Regions from separate parts of the Spectribacter hydrogenoxidans genome, predicted to be linked through region 2. Evidence: riboswitches for the same ligand, from Rfam matches in the RefSeq annotation. Region 2 holds a riboswitch; the other holds the start of a gene.
The links. Region 2 has a riboswitch for S-adenosylmethionine ahead of metK (methionine adenosyltransferase). Riboswitches for the same ligand answer to the same signal wherever they lie in the genome.
Positions count from the first base shown of each region.

Region 1: it holds a riboswitch for S-adenosylmethionine, as region 2 does, so the genes downstream of both, RM532_RS11160 (O-succinylhomoserine sulfhydrylase) here and metK (methionine adenosyltransferase) in region 2, are expected to answer to the same signal.

Region 1 covers NZ_JAVRIB010000011.1:27,588-32,001, forward strand. The annotation lists gene RM532_RS11150 (CvpA family protein) at 1-502, shown strand, start outside; gene purF (amidophosphoribosyltransferase) at 505-2,016, shown strand; SAM riboswitch at 2,067-2,143, shown strand; gene RM532_RS11160 (O-succinylhomoserine sulfhydrylase) at 2,202-3,392, shown strand; gene RM532_RS11165 (ferritin-like domain-containing protein) at 3,419-4,183, shown strand; gene RM532_RS11170 (UDP-2,3-diacylglucosamine diphosphatase) at 4,187-4,414, opposite strand, start outside.
Region 2 covers NZ_JAVRIB010000015.1:10,333-14,746, forward strand. The annotation lists gene brxL (protease Lon-related BREX system protein BrxL) at 1-218, shown strand, start outside; gene RM532_RS13175 (hypothetical protein) at 373-765, shown strand; gene metK (methionine adenosyltransferase) at 768-2,054, opposite strand; SAM riboswitch at 2,220-2,296, opposite strand; gene RM532_RS13185 (hypothetical protein) at 2,353-2,829, opposite strand; gene RM532_RS13190 (hypothetical protein) at 2,998-3,450, shown strand; gene RM532_RS13195 (hypothetical protein) at 3,651-4,414, shown strand, end outside.

The sequences.
Region 1 (4,414 bases), on a different contig from region 2:
TTCGGCCATGGTCGGGTTCTTCCGTGGCTTCTTTCGCGAGGCGATTGGCCTGGCCACGTGGATCGTGGCCTTCTGGCTGGCATTCCGCTTCGCCACGCCGGCCGCCGGCATGCTTGAAGGCTGGATTTCCGTGGGCTCCGCGCGTCTGGCCGTGGCCTTTGGCGTGCTGTTCATCGCCGTGCTCATCATCGGGGCGGTATTCAATCACCTGATGGCCGGGCTGGTCGACCGTACCGGGTTTGCCGGCACCGATCGCGGCCTGGGCGGCCTGTTCGGGGTGCTGCGCGGGGCCGCGCTGCTGGTGTTGCTGGTGCTCATTGCCGGGCTCACGCCGGTGCCCCGGGACGACTGGTGGGATCAGTCGCTGTTCGTCGGGCATCTGGAGCGGGGCGCCGTCTGGCTGCGGGACTGGCTGCCGGAAGAACTGGCCTCGGAAATCCGCTTCGACCCGCCGGTGCCTACTGACACGGCGCCAACCAACGATACGGGAGACAACGCCTGACCATGTGTGGAATTGCCGGAATGGTCGCCCAGGGGCCGGTCAATCAGGACATCTACGATGCACTGACCGTCCTGCAGCACCGCGGGCAGGACGCCGCCGGCATCATCACCACGCAGGATGGGCGTCTGCACCTGCGCAAGGACAATGGACTGGTGCGGGATGTCTTCCGTACCGAGCACATGGTGCGCCTTCAGGGCAACGCTGGGGTCGGGCATGTGCGCTATCCCACGGCGGGGGTGGAATCCTCGGCCGAGGCCCAGCCGTTCTACGTGAACACGCCCTACGGCATTTGCCTGTCGCACAATGGCAATCTTACCAATGCCGGCGAGCTCAGCGAGGCATTGTTCCGCGCCGATCGCCGCCATCTGAATACCGATTCGGATAGCGAAATCCTGCTCAATGCGTTCGCCCACGAGCTGATGCTGCGCGGTGGGCTGACGCTCAACGAAAACGATGTGTTCGAGTCGGTGGCAGCCCTGCATCGCCGCTGTCGCGGGGCCTATGCGGCGGTGGCCATGATCACCGGCTACGGGCTGGTGGCATTCCGTGATCCGAACGGCATCCGGCCGGTGGTCTACGGCAAGCGTACCGGGCCGGCGGGTACCGATTACATGGTGGCCTCGGAAAGTGTCGCGCTTGATGCGCTGGGGTTCGAACTGATTGGTGACATCCAGCCGGGCGAGGCGGTGGTGATCACGCTCGACGGCCAGCTTCATGTACGCCAGTGCGCGGAAAAGCCGGTGGTGTCGCCCTGTATCTTCGAATACGTCTATCTGGCGCGGCCGGACTCGGTTATCGACAATGTTTACGTGTACAAGTCGCGGCTGCGCATGGGCACCTACCTGGCCGACAAGATAAAGCGGGAATGGGCTGACCACGATATCGATGTGGTGATCCCGATACCCTCGACCTCACGCACGGCGGCGGTGGAACTGGCGGCCCAGCTGGACGTGAAGTACCGCGAGGGCTTCATCAAGAATCGCTACATCGGCCGCACCTTCATCATGCCGGGGCAGCAGCAGCGCAAGAAATCCGTGCGCCAGAAGCTCAACCCCATCGACCTGGAGTTCGCCGGCAAGAACGTGCTGCTGGTGGACGACTCCATCGTACGCGGCACCACCTCGCAGCAGATCATCCAGATGGCCCGCGAGGCGGGTGCCAACAAGGTGTACTTTGCCTCCGCCGCCCCGCCGGTTCGCTACCCCAACGTCTACGGCATCGATATGCCGTCGGCCAGCGAACTGGTGGCGCATGGCTACGACGAGGACGAAATCTGCCGCATCATCGGCGCCGACCGTCTGATCTACCAGGACATGGACGACCTGCGACGGGCGGTGCAGAAGGGCAATCCGCATATCCAGCGGTTCGAGGATTCGGTATTCACCGGCGATTACGTCACCGCCGATATCAACGATGACTACCTGTCGCAACTGGAGCTGTTCCGCTCCGATTCGGCCAAGGAGCAGCGCCGCAGCGCCCCGGGCGCGGTGATCGAACTGCATAACGCGCGCTGAACCCGACCCGCATCAACTTGACCCGGCTGCCGGGGCAGGGCTAGTCTTTAGCTGCGAAGTGCGCCGATTTGTGACCAGCTTGCGGGCGCGTAATAAATACTGCTAAATCGGGCATGACCCGCTTCGCACGCGGGTTTTTTTGTGCCCGCAAACAATGTCTTATCGTGTTGTAACGGGTGATCGAAATGAATGAGAACGACCAACCCACCTGGGGCACCGCCACCCGCGGCGTGCGGGCCGGCCGCAGCCGCACGCCCGAAGGCGAGCACAGCGAACCCATCTTCGCCACGTCCAGTTTCGTGTTCGATTCGGCCGACCAGGCCGCGGCCCGCTTCGCCGGCGACGAGCCCGGCAACATCTACTCACGCTTCACCAATCCCACCGTCCGCGCCTTCGGCGAACGGCTGGCGGCGATGGAAGGCGGCGAGTGCTGCGTGGCCACGTCGTCGGGCATGTCCGCGATCCTGTCCACCTGCCTCGGGCTGCTGGAGCAGGGCGATCATATCGTGGCTGCCAACACCCTGTTCGGCTCCACCATCAGCCTGTTCAACAACTACCTGGGCAAGCTGGGCATCCGCACCAGTTACGTGGCGACCACGGATGTCGACGCCTGGTGCGATGCGGTTACGCCCGACACGCGGATGCTGTTCGTGGAGACCCCGTCGAATCCGCTCACCGAGGTGGTGGATATCGCCGCGCTGGCGCAGGTCGCCCGTGAGCACGACTGCTGGCTGGTGGTCGACAACTGCTTCTGCACCCCGGCGCTGCAGAAACCGTTCGATTTCGGCGCCGATATCGTCATTCATTCCGCCACCAAGTTCCTGGACGGCCAGGGCCGGGCGCTGGGCGGCGCGGTGATCGGGGACGCCGAGACCGTGGGCGAGAAGGTGTTTGGTTTCCTGCGCACGGCCGGGCCGGCGATGAGCCCGTTCAATGCCTGGATTTTCCACAAGGCGCTGGAAACCCTGGAAGTGCGCATGCGTGCCCACAGCGAGAACGCCCATACGCTGGCGACCTGGCTGGAGGCACAACCGGGCATCACACGGGTGCATTACCCCGGGCTGGCGTCGCATCCCCAGCACGAACTGGCGAGCCGTCAGCAGACCGGCTTCGGGGGTATTGTGGCATTCGAGGTGGCCGGCGGCCGGGCCGGGGTCTGGCAGGTGATCAACGGCACCCGCATGCTGTCGATCACCGCCAATCTTGGCGACACCCGGACCACCATCGTGCATCCGGCCAGCACCACGCATTCGCGGATTTCCGCCGAGGAACGCGCCCGCGCCGGCATCGGCGACGGACTGGTGCGGATTTCGGCCGGCCTGGAGAATGTCGAGGACATCATTGCCGATCTCGAGCCAGGGCTGGCAGCCCTTTGACGCGCGATGACATCCATTCGGCTCTGATGGCCGACGATCCGGTGGACAAGTGCCGCCGGGTCGACGAACTGGCTGTCGGGGATGCCGGTGTGCTGGCAGGCGAGACCGGCGAATCGCCGGTCATCGCCATGCCCGGCCGGCCGTCGCGGCCGCAGCTGGTGCACCCGGCGAAGCTGCCGCGGCGCGGCCTGGGGACGGTCGAGAGCCGCGCCGCGCTGGTTCATGCCATCGCCCATATCGAGTTCAATGCCATCAATCTGGGGCTGGACGCCGCCTGGCGTTTCACCGGCATGCCGGCCGACTTCTACCGCGACTGGCTGCGGGTTGCCGCGGACGAGACGCGGCACTTTCGCTTGCTGAGCGAACGGCTGGGCGAGCTCGGATTCGCCTACGGCGATTTCGACGCCCACAACGGATTGTGGGAAGCCGCAGTAAAAACGGCGCACGACGTACTGGTGCGCATGGCGCTGGTCCCGCGTGTGCTGGAGGCCCGTGGGCTGGATGTCACGCCCGGGATGATCAAGCGCCTCACCGGCGCCGGCGACCGGGAAACGGTGGCCATCCTGGAAATCATCCTGGAAGAGGAGGTGCCGCACGTGGCCATCGGCACCCGCTGGTTTCGGTATTGCTGCGAGCAGCGCGGCGAGGATCCGGACACGCTGTTTCCGCACCTGCTCGAGACCTACATGAACGGCGGGCCGCCCGGCCCGTATAACTTCCCGGACCGGCGGCGGGCCGGGTTTGCCGAGTCCGAGCTCGAGTATCTCCAAGAGCGAAACTCGTCCGCTTAGCGGCTATATCAGGGGATGGCGCTCCCATCCCGAGTTGTCCAGCGTAAGCACCTCACCATGATCCTGTCGCCAGTCGGCCAGCACCAGCCGATGAGCGTTTTCGCCGTCGACCGTGAGCTCATGATCGGCGGGGCGGTGGGTGTGGCCGTGGATCAGTAACCGGGTTTCCCGTTCGGCCATGAAGGCCCGCACTGTTTGCCGGTTGACGTCCATTATCTCCGGATTGCTGCG
Region 2 (4,414 bases):
TGCTAGGCGACATGAGCCTAGGTGGCAACATCGTTCCAACGGAAAATCTCGCCGAAGTACTGCAGGTTGGCATGGATTCCGGCGCTAAAAAGGTGCTGCTACCAATGAGCAGTGCCAAAGATATTGCGTCTGTGCCCAGCGAATTGTTCTCCAAGTTTCAGGTCAGCTTTTACTCTGACCCGGTCGATGCCGTGTTCAAGGCGCTCGGCGTTGATTGAAGCTGATGGACTCAGCTCACCTTTCCAACAGAACACGTGGATTGTTGAGAGCCTGTTTCTCGGCGGACAAGCTGGTTAAGCAGTAATGCATACGAGTGATTCGCGTGATCGGTTAACCGATATTCTCTTCTACGGTCTTTATCTCGACCCGCGCATGCTCACGGACCGCGGGGTGCAACCGCGCAACCCGCGGCTGGCCTCGGTACCGGATCACCAGCTTTGCATTGGTCACCTCTCCACTATTGTGCGGTCGCCCGGTGATCATGCATTCGGGGTTGTTTACTCGCTCACCCACGATGAAATCCGCGAGCTTTACCGGGACTCTGGCTTGGATGTCTACGGACCGGAGGCCGTCATCGCCGAACTCTTCGACGGCCCCAGCATCCCCGCCGTCTGCTGGATTCTGCGCGAACCGCCGTCGCCCGACGAGCAGAACCCCGACCTCGTCGAAAAGCTCGGCCGGGCGATGGCCGAGGCGGGCCTTCCCGCCATCGACCTGTCCCGGCACACGGCCGCCGCCGTGATGGGCGTGACTGCGCCATGCTAGGATCAGTAGCGATTCGCCCACCAGGCGCGCATCTCGTCGCTGACCTGCCCGGCGCCATGCAGTTCCTTCATGAAGCGGGACAGCTGCCGTTGCTTTTCCGGCGCGCCGGGTCCGAGCCCGAGTTCTGCCCGCAGCGCATCGACCCGGGCCGTCGATTCCCACGTGAATTCCGGCAGCTCCCGCCCGAAGTGGCCGAAAGCCGCGGTCGCCGCATAGATCGGTCGTGTCAGCTCGAGGTCCCGGATGATGCCCGCCGGCGACAGATCGAAGACCCGATGGACGGCCTGTTCAATCTCCGCCTCCTCAATGCTGGCGGTGCCATGAGTGTCCACACGCACCGACACCGGGGCTGCTCGGCCGATCGCATAGGCCAGTTGCACGGTGGCCTTCGACGCCAGCTCCGCGGCCATCACCGTCTTGGCGACCCATCGCGCCGCATACGCGGCTGACCGGTCAACCTTGGTCGGGTCCTTGCCCGAGAATGCGCCACCGCCATGCGGACAGCTCCCGCCATAGGTGTCCACGATGATCTTGCGCCCGGTCAGCCCGGTATCCGCGTGGGGGCCGCCGGCCTCGAATCGCCCGCCGGGGTTGACCAGGCACTGGGAGTGGGGGCGCATCAGTGCCTTGGGCATGATCGGCGACACGACCTGTTGCATGACCTGGTTATGGAGCTCGATCTCATCGAGGGTGCCATCGGTCTGGGTGGAGACCACTACGGTTTCAATGGTCGCCGGGCGGCCGTCCTCATAGCCGAGCGTCACCTGGGCCTTGGCGTCCGGGCGCAGCCAGAGCAGGGTGCCGTCCCCGCGCAGCCGCTTGTGCTGCTGCATGATCCGGTGTGCCAGGCGGATGGCCAATGGCATCAGCTCCGGGGTCTCGTCACAGGCGTATCCGAACATCAGGCCCTGATCGCCGGCCCCGAGTTCGCCATCCTCGTGAACGACGGCCCCGGCGATCTCCACCGACTGGCCGTGCACCCGCAGGAGCACCTCGCAGCGGTCGGGGTCGATGCCGGGAAAGCTGTCGTTGTAGCCGGTCTCGCGCAGGACGCCACGGACCAGCCCGTCCAGCTCGCCACGCAGCTGCTCGAAGTGCCGTTCGTCGCGAAAGCCGAATTCGCCGGCCACCACCACGAGGTTGTCGGCCAGCAGGGTTTCGCAGGCGACCCGCGCGTGGGCGTCCAGCGTCAGACAGCGGTCGAGGACGGTATCCGAGATGCGGTCGGCCAGCTTGTCGGGGTGGCCGTCGGAGACCGACTCGGAGGTGAAGAGATAGCGCTGCGTCATGATCCGATTCCTCGTCCCCGAACAGAAACACCGGCAGGTGTCGGTCGGGGAGTGAACCGGATACCGCCGCTTTAGCCGTACTTGTATCCCGCCCGCAAGTTGGTACTTAAATCGGCGGCTGCCCGGCACCCGGGCAATAAAAAACCCGCTCAGCGAATACGCCAAAGCGGGCCTTTCCAGGTCGCTTTAGCGGCATTTGTTACGCGCCCGCAAGCTGAGCTCAAATCGGCGCGATGTGAAGACTAGCAGCGCTACCGAGGCCCTGCAAATGCGTCGCCGAGATTGGACGGGCCCGTGTTCAGGACAACGCCGCCATCAGATCGTCCTGGTGCTGCCACTCGAACTCGCGCTTGATTTCGTATCGCACGAGCACCCAAAAGTCCGGCTTGGGCTCGCCGGATTCGGCCTCGAGCCAGGTTCTGGCGTCATCCAGGCAATCGCGAAGGGTGGCGGCAATCAGCGACCAGTCCGGCTTCGGATCGTATTCGTACTGGGAATAGACCAGCCAGCTCGGCGAGGTGTGGCCGTGGAAGGCGTGGTGTGCCAGCTGCGGGGTGGGGTAGCACTCGCGGAACCGGGGATGGAGGCTGCCGTAATGCTGATGCAGGAACTGATCGACGAACACCAGGCTGAGCATGGCAGCCCGCATGCGACTGCGGTCTCTGGACCGACGAATCACCTGCTCGGTGCCGCACTGGCAGATTCTCGTGCGCTCCCGATCCTTCAACGGCTGGGCCTCGAACCAGGCGAATGTTTCCGGCAGGGAGGTGGCCATATCTGATCTCTCCGTGACGTTTTCTGGGCTTTTCCGACACGCCCTGTCGGATGGATCTGCCAATAATGGACAGCGCGCAGCAAACGTCGCAGGGTGAGCGGTGTCTAGCGGGCAGCCTGACGCGAAAATTGCCAAGCGGCTAGTCTCGACGTCTCGGGAGCGGATGCCATGAGCCAGATCAACCGATTGGAAGAACCCACATTGCAGCTCCTGTCATTGCTAGTCGCGGGCGTGCTTCTGAGCGGTTGCGTTGCAACCGGCGAACCCCGCATGCGGACGCTCTCGGAATTCCAGTACGGCGACCGCGATACCGGGACCATCCGTGACAGCAACTATCAGCGGCAAGGCGATATCCAGCAGCGGGGCGACGACTACATCATCCGCGACAATCTGTACCGCGCGAAGTACCGGCTGGACCGGCAGGCCGACGGCAGCTATACCGTGCGTGACTCCAATTACCAGCCCGTGGGCGAGATCAGTGCGCCTGACGCCGGCGGCACGCGTCGGGTGCGGGATGGCGGCTACCGTCCTAAGGGGCGTATAGAAAGCAGAGATGGTGAGACGATTTATCGGGACCCGAGCTATAAAAAACGCTTGGGAACGGAACTTGAGCTGGAATGACGTCCGGTTCGAAGGCCGAAAGCCACGTGTTAGCGGTGACGAACTAGTATTCCATCGAGTCTCTGGCAGTTTACGGCCATCCTGAGCCACCCTTCCGACGGCGTGACAGATCCTGACGCGGCAAGAGTCGTCGCCATCGCGGCTGTCGGGCCCCGAGCCAGCGTAGCGACTCCATCCCATCGACTAATGGAGAAGCTCACATGGGAAACTCGGAAGTAGATAGCAAAGAGCCTCGTGGTTGCTGGACGCTGCCCAAACTGCACTTGCGCGCCGCAACGCGAGAGTTTGGCCGGTACTTGTGGTGCTGGGCACCGGCACCAATCGAGGGTGACTGGCATTTGACCGTGGCTGTGGCCAACGTCGGCGGTGGCTGGCGCGTCGCTGATCGCCACTTCGGGGATGAAGCCTCGGCCTACCGGGCGGCGGCCCGTTACAACGCAGCTCGGGGCGTCGAACACGGCGCCATGGAACGAATCCGAGCATCTGCTGCGGCGGCGCCGGCAAGAGGCGTGTCATTCAGACTGCCGAAGGCTTTCGAGTTCTCGAGCAACGTTTTCGAGGGTTTTCAGCGGTACGCGGAACCCTGGAAAGAGGCCGCATGGCCTGTCCCCCGGCCAGACTTTCCGTTGCAGCTGTCCGAGGAAAGTGAAGCCGCGGCCGAGGACCAGCTAGCCGGTTGCTATTGGGCTTGGTCCGTGGTCGAGTTGATTGCTGGATGGGGCGTGTGTGCCATCGCGGCGAATCGGGCGGGTGTATACGTCAGCCCGGAGTTCGTCTCCGGTATTCGCGAGATGGCTACCGCTGCAGCGGATGCAAATAACCATTATCGCGGCGTGTCCAAGGCTCAGGCCGCTCGCATTATCGCGAGCGGCCAGTTTGCTGATGGATGTGTCGGGGCTCATCTCGACCAATTGCTGCGCGCCGGCAAGTATCACTATTCGCTGACAACCGGGCCTGATTCCGG